DNA from 2 places in the Gilliamella sp. B2923 genome. Region 2 is predicted to be linked to the other one. Evidence: riboswitches for the same ligand, from Rfam matches in the RefSeq annotation. Region 2 holds a riboswitch; the other holds the start of a gene.
The links. A riboswitch is a leader RNA that binds a small molecule or an ion and turns the genes downstream of it on or off. The one in region 2 is predicted to bind preQ1.
Positions count from the first base shown of each region.

Region 1 (8,762 bases), on a different contig from region 2:
AACTGAATTACTAATCAAATCATTTAAGACATTAGTATCCATTTTCCACTTCTCGCCACTATCAAGTGCAAATACATAATTTATGTTAGTAGGAGAATAACCAGGTCTGACACCGATTGTCCATTGATCATTAGTTTCATATTTATGATTTTCATCACCTATTTGTTTAATATTGGTATTTACAGAAAAATGCCCTAAACCATAATCGGCGGTAACCGGAATGTATATGATATCTTTTTGTAGACTATCAAGTGTCACTTCAGTTGTTTGAGATAAATCCGGGAATATTAACCCATCACTTGAAATGTTTACTTGCAAAGTTTGCTTTTCATCGGTCATATTATGTAACTTCAAAGCTAATAATGCTTTATCGCCACCTGCCATGAATCGCGGTTTAGTTAACTCGACAACAATCGGTGCTGCAATGGTCATAGTTTGTTCAGCTTTACCAAAACGGTCATCATCCCATGCTTGCGCCATAATGCGTAGTTCACCATTAAATTTTGGTAATGGTAAGTCAATTATGCCTTCGCCATTCTCATCAAGTTGAACGGTATCGAGTTGTTGAGCAATAATTTTAACATCATTTAGTGGTTTCTTCTTACTGTTTTCAAATACGGCATCACCACCAAAGCTGAGATTTACATTTCGACCCGAGCCTTCAATTAATCTGCCATAAACATCATAGTAATCAACATCAAAACGTTTACGACCTAAGAAGTAGGCATAAGGATCAGGTGTGGCAAAATTAGTAATATTTAATACACCAGAATCCACTGCTGATACCAGAACAGTTATATTGCTATCTTCCTTAATAAATTGTTTATCCAATTTAATTTTAACCGGAATAGTTTGTTCAGGCTCTGTTTTTGCTGGTAAATCCATAGTAAAAGTTAATTGGCGTTCGCTAGTATCGATAGGTAAATAAAGTAAACCAATTGCACGTTTTACTGTCTGAACTTTACTATCAGTTGTCGGGCGTACGATCATCGCATTAATGTAAACATCATGACGTTCCCAATTTTCAACTGGTATTTCAACCTCAAGCCCTTGTTCATCAATCGTGATATCTTTCTTCCAAATCGTTCCATCATTAGTTTCGAGTGAAATATAGCCCGAACCTGCAACTGGTGCTTGAACATGAACTTTAGCTATATCGCCTGGTTTATAGCCTTTTTTATCAATACTTAATTTCACTTGATCTGGGCGTAAAGCATTTGTACCATCAGTATTATCTTGCCAATCATAGCCTGACCAAAAACGCAAGCTTGATTTCGCACCTGTTTTGTTATCAACAACCTCAATTAAATATGAACCATATTCATTAGGTTGAAAACTTACTCTTGCAACATTATCAGAGGCAATCGATAATTGTTCTTCTTGAACGACAAACTGATTGGTTTTATATTCTTGTCTCCATCCACCATAATTCTCCCAAGACCAATAATAATTACGGCGTTCTCTGATAATGCGTGTGGTAAGATTATTGGTCGCCAATTTTTCACCGTCGGTATTGATGTACGCTATATCAAATTCAGCGGTCTTATCCTTATCTATTGTGTAGCGTTCATTATAACTATCTGATCTATAATTATAATATTCGCTTTTAGAAAACATTGGACGGATAGCTGGCATGTTTTCTGTTGGCCAAACCTGTTGAGTTGCATTACGAGTAACAGGTCGACCGCCAGGATCGAGTAAACTAACTGACACACCAATTAATGTTGGTTCTTTAAAGTCTTCTGATGAAGTCTTTATTACTGTCTCACCATTTGAATCTAATTTTTTTTCTTCATCGAAAAGTTCATCAAAATCTCTATCTTCAATATACTGACCTATTATGAAATCATTTAAACCGGCAAGCTTATCAATTTTTTTCATGTATGCTCTTACTTCAATCGTATTGCCCGAAGTTGGAGCCCCATATAGATAACGACCTTTAATATCAAATTTAACATCTTCATTAGCTAATATAGGTTTAGATGACGACGAATTAATGTCCAAAGCCATTCGTTCCGGCAAAAATTCTTCTACATTAAAATAGGTAATATTTTCTTTATCATCACCTACATTAAATTGAAGCGACCATTTACCGGTTGCTGCATCAAGAGGGATAGTATATTTGAATTGATATAATCCATGGTTATCAGATTGACTTGGTATAGAACCATTCCCAATAGATCGTCCTTCTGGTGTTTTTATTTCAACAACAATTGGTTGATCAGGTAATATCTGACCGTCGGCATTACGCAATAGCGCATTGTAAAAGATTGTTTCACCAGGACGATATAAATCACGAGGACCAAAAACAAAAAGTTGTTTATCCCTATATCGATCACCGGAAAGATTAAAATCCGTCAGATTTAAACCATTAAATCTGACGTCAACAAATGAAATTTGCTGATCATCGCTTGCCGTCAAATAATAATAACTGCTATCTGGCATTGAAATTTCTGCATAACCTTCTGCATCAGTTCTTACAGTGATAGGGCCCTTACTATCATCAATACTATGTAATGTTATTTTAATATTGCCTAATGGTGCTCCATCATCTAGTGCATGGGTCATTACCAGTAGATTTTTATTTGAATACTTATGAACTGAAATACCAATATTACTAATTGAAAAAACAGAGGATGGAGCGGCTCTGACGAGATCGCCAGTCTTAGTCATTATCGCTAAATAGACACCTTCTTCTTTAAGCTCAGGTATATTAGAAATATTAATTAACATATTTTCCTGAACATTTGGTTTAGGATTTAGCTCAAAGCGAGAGGAATAAACTAAATCGAAATATTGTTTCATATAATTAAAATCGTAAGCATCAACAGAAGTTGATAGATTACGGCTGTTCGAAAAAAAAGAGGCGAATTTTTCTGGCTTCACTTTAAAAAAATTAATATCAACTTTATTGACATTCAACGTTGTTACAGGGATTCCACTCATTGATTTACTTGGTAGTAAAATACCTGAACTAGTAAATTTGATGATAGGCTCGCGAGAACTTGTCGTCAAATAAGTTTGATAAACACTTTGTAAATGACTGTCATTGATGCCTGATAGCAATTTATCAATTGTTAATAGTAATCTACGATTTGGTTCTAAATATCGAAGTCTTAATTGCAATCCATCGTTTGATAGTTCCCATGCACCATCAACAGTCCCTTTTTCAGTATCCACTAGTCTTAGTAAATTAGAAAAATTGAGTTGTGGATTAATAGGAACAGAGAAAGTAACGACCAATGTGCTTGAACCATCAATAATTGCTTCAGAAGCATCAATAACTTTCAATTGTTTGCCGTTATACTTTTGAATTAATTCAGATGTAGGCGAAAAATTCGGTTTGTTGGTGGATTGTTGTTCAGTGGGTGCAATAGAACTACTAGCCGACTGCATTTGGGAATTGTTATCGATTGGCTCACTTCCAACATTTTGATTCTGATTGCTATCATCGCAACCGGAAAGAGCCAGAAATACACTAAAAACAGCTAACTTCTTGATAAATTTCATTATTTCACCGTTCCTTAATTATTTTAATTTTCTTTGAATTATATATACTACTTTTTGTATATATTATGCACTGTACTGACCAATAGACAAAGCGCTTTCTAAAAAATTTTGAAAAAAAGAGAATTAATGAATAACCCTTTTGAGATAAAGATTATTTAGAATTCGAATCTTTGAGAGAAAACTCATCTAAATGGGCAAAACATAAGATGAGTTTTTTAGGATTTTTTAATGATTTTTGCGGTTTAAATTCAAGTAAGTTAACTTAATTAAAGCAAAGAATTAAAATTGACTCACTTTAGGCTTCGAAATTAATCTTTTTAAGATCAAATTTAAAATTACACCATAAAGCGGTAAGAAGAATAATCCACAAATCAAAATTTTAAAACTATAGTCAATTGCAGCAATCTCGATCCAATGATTGGCCATAAATTCGTCGCTACTTTGATAAAAGGCAATGGCAAAAAAGACGATAGTATCTATACCATTACCTAACACCGCTGATGCCGAAGGGGCAACCCACCATGCTTTATTTTTACGTAAATAATTAAACACAGTAATATCCATAAGCTGCCCAACCAAATAAGCGGCAAAACTGGCTAATGCTATTCGAAAAACAAAAGTATTAAAATCAGATAAAGCTGAAAATCCCATCCAATGCCCTTCAAAAAACACAACCGAAATGGAATAAGAGAACAGTAATGCCGGTATCATAACAACAAAGATAATTTTTCTGGCAAGACTAGCACCAAATACCCGAATGGTTAAATCGGTGGTTAAAAAGATAAATGGAAAGGTAAATGCTCCCCAAGTGGTATGAAAACCGAAGATATCAAATGGGATTTGTACCAGATAATTGCTTGATGCAATAACTAAAATATGAAAAAAAGAGAGCCAGCAAAGCGCCTTGCGCTGCTGAGCTGAATTAAATTTGTTCTGAAGTGTTTCAGAGTGAATATTCAAATACATATTCGTTTCCTTTTTTAAATGGGGTGAGAGAACCCATAATCTTTAACGTAAAAATGATGTAATTAAGGTTAAAAATGTCGGATAAGCCGAATTTAATTACATCGATATCTAATATTTTTAAATTGTTATAAAAAAATGCTTTTTATATAAAATAAAAGCAATCAACCAACAAATCACGACAATGAATAAGGCATAGATAAAAGAACTGGGATAGTTTCCAAAATATTGCGCTAAAACTTTTGAATACAGAAATTGTCGCAAACTGAGTGAATCAGAATGAAAAACCAGCGTCATTCTACGCGTTATAATCGAAATAATACCGGCGACAACAAAAATGAATAAAGAATTCATGCCAAAGGGGATAAAACAATGAACGGCGTTTTTGTATTTTTTGATATCAATCAACCAAATTAATAAGGCAAATAAGACACAACCTATAGCACAAGTCACCAATACAAATGACGGTGACCAGATTTTTTTATTAATTGGGCAGATAAAACTTAAAATAAACCCTATTATTGAAAAAATTATTCCGTATTTAATCAAGATTTTTATTTTGTCGACATTGACATTAGTTGCAAATATTTGTTTGGCTATACAAAAGCCGATAAGGACTTGAGCAATGGCCGGAAAAGTACTTAATACCCCTTCCGGTTCAAAATACATACCATTATCCAGATACATACGCTCTTGACCCAAAATCATTCTATCGACTTTAGCAATAATGTTGTTATTTTTTTGCTCAAACCCGTCGCCCAAATATAAGATGAAAAAATAAAAGAGTAATATTTGAACGATCAGAACAGGCAAATATTTTCTATCAAAACATAAAATAATAAGAGAAGAAAACAAATAACAGATCGCTAAACGTTGTAAAATGCCCATAATTCGGATTTGATCTATGCAAGACAAAGATTCAACCATCCGCTCATGAAACGGCAGCCAATTAAAATGCTTATACAAAGCAAGAAAACCCGAAAACCAAGCAATGAATAATCCAATAGCAAAAATGATCAGCGTTCTTTTCAAAATTTTAATTAGCAGAATCTTATTAAGCTTAAATTCTAATTTATTTAAGGAAATATAAGTCGACACTCCCATAATAAACATAAATAATGGAAAGATGAGATCGGCAAAAGTCAGCCCGTTCCATTTAGCATGCCTAAGTAAAGGATAAATAGCATTTGGCGACCCGGGATTATTCACTAAAATCATTCCTGCAATGGTCATTCCTCGCAATACATCCAATGAGACTAATCGTTGATGATTGTCAGACATGCATTTCCCCTTTAAATAATGCTATCTAGTGCTATGGGTTAGATACTCATTTAACCCTTTGTCACGTAACTCGCAACTAGGACACTGACCACATCCGCCGTCAACCCCATAATAACAAGTGTGAGTGTGTTGCCGGATATAATCAAGATAACCGAGTTTATCAGCCATTTCCCATGTTTGCGCTTTAGTCAGATACATTAATGGGGTGATGATGTTAAACGTGTAATCCAAGGCTAAATTCATCGAGACATTCATGGATTTAATAAAGATATCTCGACAATCCGGATAACCACTGAAATCGGTTTCACATACGCCAATAATGATATCTTTAATACCTTGCTGTTTGGCATAACACCCGGCTAACAATAAAAATAGCATATTACGCCCGTCAACAAAAGTATTAGGATAATTCCCTTCTTGAGCTGATTTAATCTCTTGCGAGTCATCAATCAAGGCATTATTGGTCGTTTGTTTAATCACTGAAGTGTCAATGACGGTTTGCTTTACACCAAGATCGTCAGCAATCCATTTGGCTTTTTCAAGCTCAATGGCATGTCGTTGACCATATTGAAAGCTGATTGTTTCAACGTTTTCACGCCCATAATCAGCAATTGCTTGCAGTAGGCAAGTGGTTGAATCTTGCCCACCAGAAAATATCACAAGTGCTTTACGATGTTGCATTAAAAATTTCCTGTTAGGATGATGAGATTAACGATTATCGACTTTTTCAGGATAAAGATCGTGATTAGCTAAACGATTAAGCGCAATTTGTTCCCAGTTAGTGCCGGGTTTACCGTAATTTGCATATGGATCGATAGAAATACCGCCACGAGGTGTAAATTTACCCCAGACTTCAATGTATTTTGGATCCATTAATTTAATCAAATCTTTCATGATGATATTAATACAATCTTCATGATAATCACCATGATTACGGAAGCTGAATAAATAGAGCTTAAGTGATTTACTTTCGACCATTTTAATATTCGGCACATACGAAATATAAATCGTCGCAAAATCAGGTTGACCTGTGATAGGACAAAGGCTGGTAAATTCCGGGCAATTAAATTTAACAAAATAGTCATTACCGGGATGTTTATTGTCAAACGTTTCGAGAATTTCCGGACAATAGGTAGTTGGATAGCGAACAGACTGATCGCCTAGTAGTGTAACGTTACTCATAATTTTCCTTAGTTTTTTTGCGTGGGAGGTTTACGAACCACGTGATAAGGCGCACACCTTACCTTTTTTTGTTCTAAAAGTCCAGCCTGCTTGTGAATAACTAACCATAACGGTGTGAAGGCAAATTACACTGGATTTAAATTAAACTGGATTTACATAGAAAACGCCGTCATTTTGCTTATTCAATATCAATGCGTATTAAGTTAATGAGTTGTCATCATAAGCAAAATAACTCACATAGTTACTCTGCTTAGGATGACTAATTTGTAGGATAATAGAGATTAAAGCTTGCAAAAATAGCGTTTATTTTGATTTCAGTTCTTTGTAAAAATTGTCTAATTTGTCTTTAGCTTGCGCTAACTCTTTTTCAGCATCATTTAATTTCGAGGTTTTTTGGGCAATTTTTTGCTCATCGCCTTTGAGTTTTGCTTCAGCTAAATCTTTTTGTCGTTCGGCAACTTTTTCAGTTTTTTCATTAATATCTTTTTTATATTCGGCCTCTAAACTATCATCATTACAATGCATTTTGACATTTAATAATGCTTTTTCTAATCCTTGAACAGGCTCAAGATTAGCGGTTTTTTGTGCCTCAGCAATTTGCGCTTCAATCGCCTCTTTTTTGCCGGCACAAGTCTGCCCTTGATGATCATCAACGTTTGCTGCACAAACACCTAGGGTAAGTGTTGTTAAAAATGAAAGCAGTGTAAACTTACTTACAGACGACTTAATTATTGATTTCATAATGTTTCCTCTTAAGTTTATTTTCTTAACTGCACACAATCCACTTGGTGATTCTTACCTTTTGTTAAAATTAAACTGGCTCTTTCACGAGTCGGTAAAATATTTTCAATTAAATTTAATTCATTAATCTCGTGCCAAAGCCGGTTGGCAATATTAATCGCTTCTTGTTCCGGGAGCTGAGAATAGTGATTAAAATAAGAGTTAGGATCACTAAATGCCCCTGCTCTGAATTTTAAAAATCGATTGACATACCAATCATGTAAAAGCGACAACTCCGCATCGACATAGATCGAAAAATCCACATAATCAGAAACAAATACTCGATTATTCGCTTGCGGATAGTTAATGGTGCCTTGTAACACGTTTAAACCTTCTAAAATGAGAATATCTGGGCTATCAACAATAATCTCTTCGTTTTCAACAATATCGTAAACTAAATGTGAATAAACCGGCGCTTTAACTTTCGCTTGACCGGATTTTACATCGGCCACAAAGTTGATCAGCTTTTTAATATCATACGATTGCGGAAAGCCTTTTTTATTCATAATACCTCGTTCTTCGAGATATTTATTGGGATATAAAAATCCATCAGTAGTCACTAATGCCACTTTTCGATGTTCAGGCCAACGTGTTAACAGCGCTTGTAATACGCGCGCTGTCGTACTTTTCCCTACAGCTACACTACCGGCAATGCTAATGACATAAGGTATTTTTTGGCTTTTACCTAAAAATTTGGCCAATACTGCCTGTCGACTAAAACAGTTGTTAATATAATAATTGAGCAATCTGGATAAAGGTAAATAGATTTCACTTACTTCATCCATAGATAGATCTTCATTAATCCCTTGTAAGGAGCTTAGCTCGGTTGAGCTTAAAGTCATTGGTACCGCATTACGCAAGCTTGCCCACTCTTGACGGCTAAATTGCATATAAGGGCTCAAATGATTGTTCATGTTATATTCTCACTGCTTCACACTAACAAATTATTGGGCTCAGATTATACACAATTGCCATGTTTTACAATCAGAATTTCACTTAGCGTGTTCATCATAGCTATATTCATCAGTTACTGTTAAAATATAGCA
Region 1 covers NZ_JAFNNZ010000001.1:603,094-611,855, reverse strand. The annotation lists gene J3U42_RS02625 (alpha-2-macroglobulin family protein) at 1-3,510, opposite strand, end outside; gene J3U42_RS02620 (7-cyano-7-deazaguanine/7-aminomethyl-7-deazaguanine transporter) at 3,790-4,476, opposite strand; gene J3U42_RS02615 (acyltransferase family protein) at 4,594-5,754, opposite strand; gene queC (7-cyano-7-deazaguanine synthase QueC) at 5,776-6,435, opposite strand; gene queF (preQ(1) synthase) at 6,463-6,936, opposite strand; PreQ1 riboswitch class I at 6,939-6,983, opposite strand; gene J3U42_RS02600 (DUF1090 domain-containing protein) at 7,240-7,677, opposite strand; gene coaA (type I pantothenate kinase) at 7,695-8,630, opposite strand.
Region 1: it holds a riboswitch for preQ1, as region 2 does, so the genes downstream of both, queF (preQ(1) synthase) here and queD (6-carboxytetrahydropterin synthase QueD) in region 2, are expected to answer to the same signal.

Region 2 (8,762 bases):
CTCTTGTTGAATTGCACGTTTTAACGGTCTTGCACCATAAATTGGATCGAAGCCAACTTTCGCAAGCTGTTCTAATGCGGCATCTGAGATTTCTAATTCATAGCCACGTTCTTCTAAGCGTTTTTCAACATGTGCCAATTGAATTTTAGCAATCGCTTTAATGTTTTCTTGACCTAGTGGGTGGAAGACCACTGTTTCGTCAATACGATTGATAAATTCCGGTCTAAAGTGTTTAGTGACAACAGTCATCACTAACGCTTTCATTTCGTCGTAACTTAACTCGACTTGACCTTGAATAAGATCTGAGCCTAAATTAGAGGTCATAATAATTACCGTATTGCGGAAATCAACCGTACGACCTTGCCCGTCGGTTAAGCGACCGTCATCTAATACTTGTAATAAAATATTAAAGACATCCGGATGCGCTTTTTCAACCTCATCAAGTAAAATGACTGAATATGGTCGACGTCTTACCGCTTCGGTTAAATAGCCGCCTTCTTCGTAACCAACGTATCCCGGAGGCGCACCAATTAATCGAGCGACTGAGTGTTTTTCCATAAATTCTGACATATCAATCCGCACCATGGCATCTTCACTATCAAACATAAAGTTTGCCAGTGCTTTACAAAGCTCAGTTTTACCTACACCAGTTGGACCTAAGAATAAGAACGATCCGATCGGTTTATTTGGATCAGAAAGCCCGGCACGACTACGACGAATCGCATTAGCCACCGCAACCACCGCTTCATCTTGACCAATAACACGTTTATGTAACGCATCTTCCATGTGTAGTAATTTATCTTTTTCGCTTTCGAGCATTCTGGAAACAGGAATACCGGTTGCTTTCGATAATACTTCGGCAATTTCGTTATCGGTCACTTTGTTACGCAATAACTTCATGGTTTTGCCTTCTAACTGTGTTGCTGAGGCAAGTTTCTTTTCCAATTCCGGGATTTTGCCATATTGTAATTCTGACATTTTGTTTAAATCACCGGCACGGCGTGCTTGCTCTATTTCAGTGCGAGCTTTCTCCAACTCTGTTTTGATAGTTTGAGTGCCCGAAACTGCTGCCTTCTCTGACTTCCATTCTTCTTCAAGTGACGCATATTGTTTTTCTTTCTCAGCGAGTTCATCATTTAGCATCTCAAGTCGTTTTTTACTTGCATCATCAGACTCTTTCTTAAGTGCTTGTTGCTCAAGTTTTAGCTGAATAATGCGTCTTTCAAGGCGATCTAATGATTCCGGTTTAGAATCCATTTGCATACGAATGCTCGAAGCCGCTTCATCGATTAAATCGATTGCTTTATCCGGTAACATACGGTCTGAAATATAACGATGCGATAACGTTGCCGCCGCCACAATAGCCGGATCGGTAATTTGTACGTGGTGGTGAATTTCATAACGCTCTTTCAAACCACGTAAAATGGCAATCGTATCTTCAACACTTGGTTCAGCCACATAGACTTTTTGGAAACGGCGTTCTAACGCAGGATCTTTCTCAATATATTGACGATATTCATCAAGAGTGGTTGCGCCCACGCAGTGCAATTCACCCCGAGCCAATGCGGGTTTTAACATATTACCGGCATCCATCGCACCATCACTTTTCCCTGCCCCAACCATGGTATGAATCTCATCAATAAATAGAATGATACGGCCTTCTTCTTTGGCGATATCTTTAAGTACTGCTTTAAGACGCTCTTCAAATTCACCACGATATTTAGCACCGGCAATCAAAGCCCCCATATCTAATGATAAAACACGTTTGTTACGTAACCCTTCCGGTACTTCACGATTAACAATACGCTGTGCTAAACCTTCAACGATAGCGGTTTTACCGACCCCCGGCTCACCAATAAGTACCGGGTTATTTTTGGTACGACGTTGCAATACTTGTATAGTACGGCGAATCTCTTCATCACGACCAATAACCGGATCGAGTTTGCCTTGTTCAGCACGTTCGGTTAAATCGATAGTGTATTTTTTCAACGCACCACGTTGATCTTCTGCATTAGGATCGTTCACGTTATCATTACCTCTTACTTGATTTACCGCCTGATTAAATTTATCTTTCGTCACGCCACTACGTTTAAGTATGTCACTTAAACTGCCTTTATCTTCTAAAGCGGCTAATATAAATAGTTCAGATGAGATATAACTATCGCCATTTTTTTGCGATAATTTGTCACAAAGATTTAGTACTCGAATAAAATCTTGTGAAGGTATCACATCACCGCCGGCACCTTGTACTTGCGGCAAACGATCAATCGCTTGAGTTAATTCTTGTTGTAATAGAGCGATATTAGCGCCAGCCGAAGCTAATAATGGTTTAACACTACTGCCTTCTTGATTGAGCATGGCGGAAAGTACATGAACAGGCTCGATATATTGATTATCTTTACCTAATGCTAAAGACTGCGCATCAGCTAAAGCTTGTTGAAATTTATTTGTGAGTTTGTCTAACCTCATATTATTTATCTCCTGTGCAATAGATTTGGATCAAATGGCGAAGCATTCAATCCATTTGCATGATCACTAAATGAGTGTGGAAGATGAAATTTCAAGAGCTGATTGAGAATATTTTTTTACAGAATTTATACAACAAAACAACGCAAATAAGACACAGTTAACCTTGTATTAGAAAACGTGATGAAAATCACCGCATCAGTTTACTTAAACTATCATTAAATGACAATTGAAAGATGACAAATCAACGTTTATCTATTATATTAGCCGCTCGTTTTGTTAGGTCATCTAACCGTGGTTCGTAACCCATCCCACGTAAAAAAACTAGGATAATATCATGTTCAAAATAGCTAAAGAGTTTCAATTTGATGCTTGTCATATGTTAGACGGGCATAATAAAAAATGTCATAACCTGCACGGTCATACCTATCGCTTATTAGTGGAGATCAGTGGTGAACTTATTACCAGCGGCTCAAGTGCTGATATGGTCATGGATTACGCTGATTTAAAAGCAATTGTTAAACAACATATTGTTGATCCGCTCGATCATGCTTATTTATACAACCAAAATAACGCTAACGAGTGCCGGATTGCCGATTTATTAAAGCAGATGGATCGTAAAATTTTTGCCTTTCCTTGCCGTACAACTGCTGAAGGAATGTGTCAATACATCTTCGATTGCTTAGCGCAATATCTACCCGTTTCGATGATCAAACTTTGGGAAACCCCGACATCTTACTGCGAGTACCGCCGGAGCTAAAAATGACTGAATTTCGCATTGTTGAAATCTTCGAATCTTTACAGGGCGAAGGTTACAATACTGGTATGCCGGCAATTTTTATTCGCTTTGCCGGTTGTAATTTGAATTGTGCATGGTGTGATACCGATTTTCGCCGATTTAGCCGATTTACCTTAACGCAACTATTAGCAACGCTTAAGCAGTATCAAAGCAAAAATATTATTATCACCGGCGGTGAGCCGACTATGGTTAAAGCGTTGCCGGAGCTGCTCTTATCACTCAAACAAGCCGGTTATTTTATTGCCATTGAGAGTAATGGTCTTGGCAAAGTCGATCTGCTGATTGACTATATCGCACTAAGCCCTAAATTTTGCTATCAATCTCGCTATCAAAAAATCGCCCAACCGACCGCCGATGAAGTGCGAATTGTTGTCGAAAATCACCCCGATTTTCTACCATTTTGCCAATATATTGAAAAGCAAATTGATGCAAAACGCTATTATCTTTCCCCTTGTGAAAATAATGGCGTGATGAATATGCATGACACTATTACTTTGTTAGGCAAAATTAATGAGGGTCGCGAAAATAATAAATGGCTGTTAAGTTTGCAGACTCATAAATTTGCTGGCATCGAATAATTGCATTAAAGCTGATTCAGTCGCACGCTTTATCTGACAACTAAAAATTATGTTCGACAATGACTAAGAGGCATGTTTTTTTCTATTATTTGAAGCGGATTTAAATCAATCTTTCAAGCGCCAAAGTGGAACAAGAAGGCGAATTGGATTTGTTATTTTAGCCTTATAGATTGAATCAAAAAATACCGTTTATCAAGATGAAGTATAAACGATAGGAAAATGAGCTACTGCCGCTTTTATCAGCGATAAAAACGCAATAATCGGAAGACTCTATGCAAGAGCATAATTAGGCTTTCGATGTAAAAAATAATGAAGTTGAATCCAATCGTAATGTTATTCAAACCAAATCATCGTTGCCATTCGGCCGGTGGTCTGATCACGACGATACGAAAAGAATTTGTCTTGCTCGATATAGGTACAATAATCACCACCAAAAATTTTTAAAATGCCCATTGCTTGCAAACGTTGTTTGGCAATTAAATAAAGGTTGGCCAAATATTTTTGCTGATTTGCATTAATTAATTTAAAAGCCGCACTGGCTTTAGCGTCAACTTGTTCAAAGGCTTGCTTGACTTCTTCGCCGACTTCAAACTTTTGTTGACTAATAGCCGGCCCAAGCCACGCTAAGATTTCATTGACCGGACAAGAAAACTTTTTCACGGTTTCTTCTAAAATACCATTACAAAGCCCTCGCCAACCGGCGTGAGCAGCGGCAACCTCATCGCCTTTGATTGAACAAAAGAGTACCGGCATACAGTCAGCGGTTAACACAACACTTACTTGTTTAGCTTGACTGGTATAAGAAGCATCTGCTTGAGCTTCGTTTTGATTTATCATGCCGCTCGGGGCTTGAAGGGGAATCGATGAGATATCAAGGACTTTATTACTATGCGTTTGATTTAACCAATATGGCTCGCTGGGGATATGCTCGGCTTCAATTATACGCTGACGATTTTGACAAACATCGGTTAAATTATCAGCCGTTCGACTACCTAAATTTAAGCTATCATAAGGCGCCTTACTGACGCCTCCGATTCGTGTTGAAGTAAATGCCCGAATATTTTTTGGCGCTGACCAGTAGGGGTAAATCGATTTAATCATATTTGTTACCAATCTATTTCATCTTTATGAAGTTCTGTATCTTCTTGTAATGCTTGTATTAATTTTTGCATATCATCCGGAATAGGTGCATGCCATTGCATTTGTTCACCAGTGACCGGATGAAACAGTTTTAACATAGTAGCATGTAAAGCTTGTCTGTCAAAATTACGTAAAGTTTGAATAAACGATTCACTCGCTCCTTTTGGCGGTCTTGGACGACCGCCATAGAGAGGATCGCCCACTAAAGGATGCGCTATATGCGCCATATGGACACGGATTTGGTGAGTTCGACCGGTCTCTAACCGCAGTCTTAAACGAGTATGTAAGCGGTACTTTTCCATAACACGATAATGGGTAGTCGCAGGCTTGCCGGTTGGAAAAACAGCCATATGAGTGCGTTTAGTCGGATGACGAGTAATCGGCTGCTCGATTGTCCCACCGGCTGTAATAATCCCCATAGCAACCGCTTCATACTCACGTGTAATTTCCCGTAATTGGAGTGATTCAACCAGATGCGTTTGAGCAACAATGGTTTTAGCCACAACCATAAGTCCGGTGGTATCTTTATCAAGCCGATGCACTATACCCGCTCGTGGTACCCGTGCTATCTCCGGATAGTGATAAAGCAACGCATTTAAAACCGTACCATTTGGATTGCCGGCACCGGGGTGCACAACAAGGTCACGAGGTTTATTGATAACTAAAATATCATCATCTTCATAAACGATATCAAGTGGAATATTTTCCGGTTGATGATAGGTCTCTTCTTCAATTTCAGCATTGATCGTTATTTTTTCACCGCCCAGTACCTTTTCTTTAGGTTTGTTAACAATATCGTTATTAACCATCACTTTATTGTTAACGATCCAATCTTTAATTCTTGAGCGTGAATAATCGGGAAAAAGCTCTGATAATGCTTGATCTAAACGCATTCCCAGTTGGCTTGCTTCAATTTCAGTTGATAATTTTAACTCTTGCATGTGTAATTTATCTATTTTAAGCTCATCTGTTTTAGAGTATTATATACTAATCCTAGCCTTTAATGTTTAATTATATTTTGGATTGAAAACTGAATGAAATTACATTTACACTCTTTGTTAGCTATCGCTCTATGTGGTGCGCTAATAGGCTGTACCTCAACCAAACCCGAAGTTGAATATGTACCAGAGATTGAACTGCACAGTAAAGCTAAATCAGAGCTTGAAAATGGCAATATCAAATCCAGTATCACGATTTTAGAGGCAATGGATAAAAGCTATCCATTCGGTCCGTACTCCCAGCAAGTGCAACTCGATTTAATTTATGCCTATTACAAATCTGCTGACTTACCCCTTGCTATAGCCTCGATCGACCGCTTTTTAAAATTGAATCCAACGCATCCAAACATCGATTGGGTTATTTATATGCGTGGTATTACCAATATGGCTCAAGACGATAATATGATTCAGGGATGGTTTAACGTTGACCGTTCAGATCGTGATCCAGAATTCGCTGCCGCCGCATTTAAAGATTTTACTTATTTAGTTTCCAGTTTTCCAACTAGCCAATATGCAGCAGATGCCAAAAAACGATTAGTCTTTTTGAAAAATCGCATGGCTCGATATGAATTAAAAGTAGCGCAATTTTATACTAAACGTGGCGCTTATGTTGCAGTTATCAATCGTGTCACCCAAATGCTGGCAATGTTCCCTGATACAGACTCAACTAAATCAGCATTATTATTAATGCGTAATGCTTATAACGAACTGGGTTTAGTTGATGAAGCCAAAAAAGTCGATCAACTTATTCAAGCCAATATCGAAAATATACCAGCTGAAGAGAAAAAATCTTTCTTCTCACGTTTCTTAAGTGTGTTTAATGGTGGCTAATATATTCACCAGTTAAGAGACAATTAAAGTTTATCAAAACAGTTGATGGCTATTTAAACATTTAAATAGCCATTGTTTTATCACAATGTATAAAAAATAAATGCGCATGACCTACTTTCTGACATAAAGGTAACGATTTTCTAAATCATGTGAAGCATTCACTAGAAATTCAGCTGTTTTAGAAGATAAAGTTTGATCCACCGAGATTAATGTAAAATCTGGTTTGAGAACTTGTTCATGAAGATATTGTGTGAATTCAAAAAACTGATCGATATCTTTTTTGGATAATAGAGGAATTTTCCCCTTTACTGTCAGCATCTTAATACGCTTATTGTCAAACTCAAGGATAAGTGTTTGATTAACCCAAACAGTGTTTTCGACTTTCAATCTTATTACTTTTTGTAATGCTGACCATTGAAACATTTGATTCAATTTTTTATGGTCATCAATATTAATCGAATATGAATTGGCATTAATCGTCATTTTTTTACGGAAGAAACTCACAATACCTATAGCAAACAAAACGCCAGAAAGTAAGCTCAACACAATGATTCCACCAAAAAAAATCACCTTAAAATATTGTTTGGGGATCAAAGGCATGACAGCATCAGAGATAAATAAAAAAATGAGACAACATGTGACTAACAGAGTAAAACTAACTATTGATATTGTGAAAAAAATAAATGAGCGCCGAGTGAAACAACGAAATTCAAATGTACGATTTTCCATTAACTATTCCTTATTTTTGTTTTAGAAATATAGTCTAAAGACTTTTTTAATTATATCGATATTGAATAATTTATCTCTTTTTTATGTATATTATTCACTTTATCTATCTTAACTCATAATAAATATGGATGCTCAAATCATTGTGCTTGATTCACATATCGTTTGTAAAACGTGCCAATAACCAATACAATTAGCAAATTATTTTTTATTAGCAATAATAGATAGGACATATATTCATCATGCAAGAACAATATCGCCCCGACGAGATTGAAGCCAAAGTGCAACAGCATTGGCTAGAAAACAAAACATTTCATGTTACTGAAGATCCTTCAAAAGAAAAATACTACTGTTTATCAATGTTACCTTACCCTTCGGGACGTTTGCATCTTGGTCATGTCCGAAATTACACCATTGGCGATACTATTTCACGTTACCAACGTCTAAATGGCAAAAATGTATTACAACCTATTGGTTGGGACGCTTTCGGTTTACCGGCGGAAGGTGCGGCAGTCAAAAATAATACCGCACCAGCCAAATGGACGTATGAAAATATTGCTTATATGAAAAAGCAATTACAATTATTAGGTTTTGGTTACGATTGGGATCGTGAAGTCACCACTTGCCGACCGGAATACTACAAATGGGAACAGTGGTTCTTTACTAAACTGTATGAAAAAGGCTTAGTTTACAAGAAAACCTCAGCTGTTAACTGGTGCCCTAACGATCAAACTGTATTGGCTAATGAACAGGTTGTTGAGGGCTGTTGTTGGCGCTGTAATACGCCGGTTGAGCGTAAAGAGATCCCACAATGGTTTATTAAAATCACTGACTATGCCGAAGAGCTTCTTAATGATTTAGATACCCTTGAAAGCTGGCCAGAACAAGTAAAAACCATGCAACGTAACTGGATTGGCCGTTCTGAAGGTGTCGAGTTTGATTTTGCAGTTGAAAACTACAATGATAAATTGCGTGTTTACACAACTCGTCCTGATACGTTAATGGGCGTGAGTTTTGTATCAGTTGCTGCTGAGCATCCACTGGCACAATTAGCAGCGAAAGATAATCCGAAAATTGCGGAATTTATTGCAGAATGCAAAAATACCAAAACGGCAGAAGCTGATATGGCAACCATGGAGAAAAAAGGCATTGCCACCGGATTTTATGCTATTCATCCATTAACGGGTAATAAAGTACCGGTATGGATTGCCAACTTTGTCTTGA
Region 2 covers NZ_JAFNNZ010000008.1:32,540-41,301, reverse strand. The annotation lists gene clpB (ATP-dependent chaperone ClpB) at 1-2,469, opposite strand, end outside; PreQ1 riboswitch class I at 2,755-2,800, shown strand; gene queD (6-carboxytetrahydropterin synthase QueD) at 2,804-3,226, shown strand; gene J3U42_RS09230 (7-carboxy-7-deazaguanine synthase QueE) at 3,229-3,843, shown strand; gene pgeF (peptidoglycan editing factor PgeF) at 4,177-4,941, opposite strand; gene rluD (23S rRNA pseudouridine(1911/1915/1917) synthase RluD) at 4,950-5,924, opposite strand; partial or broken gene bamD (outer membrane protein assembly factor BamD) at 6,018-6,740, shown strand; gene J3U42_RS09210 (hypothetical protein) at 6,924-7,541, opposite strand; gene leuS (leucine--tRNA ligase) at 7,781-8,762, shown strand, end outside.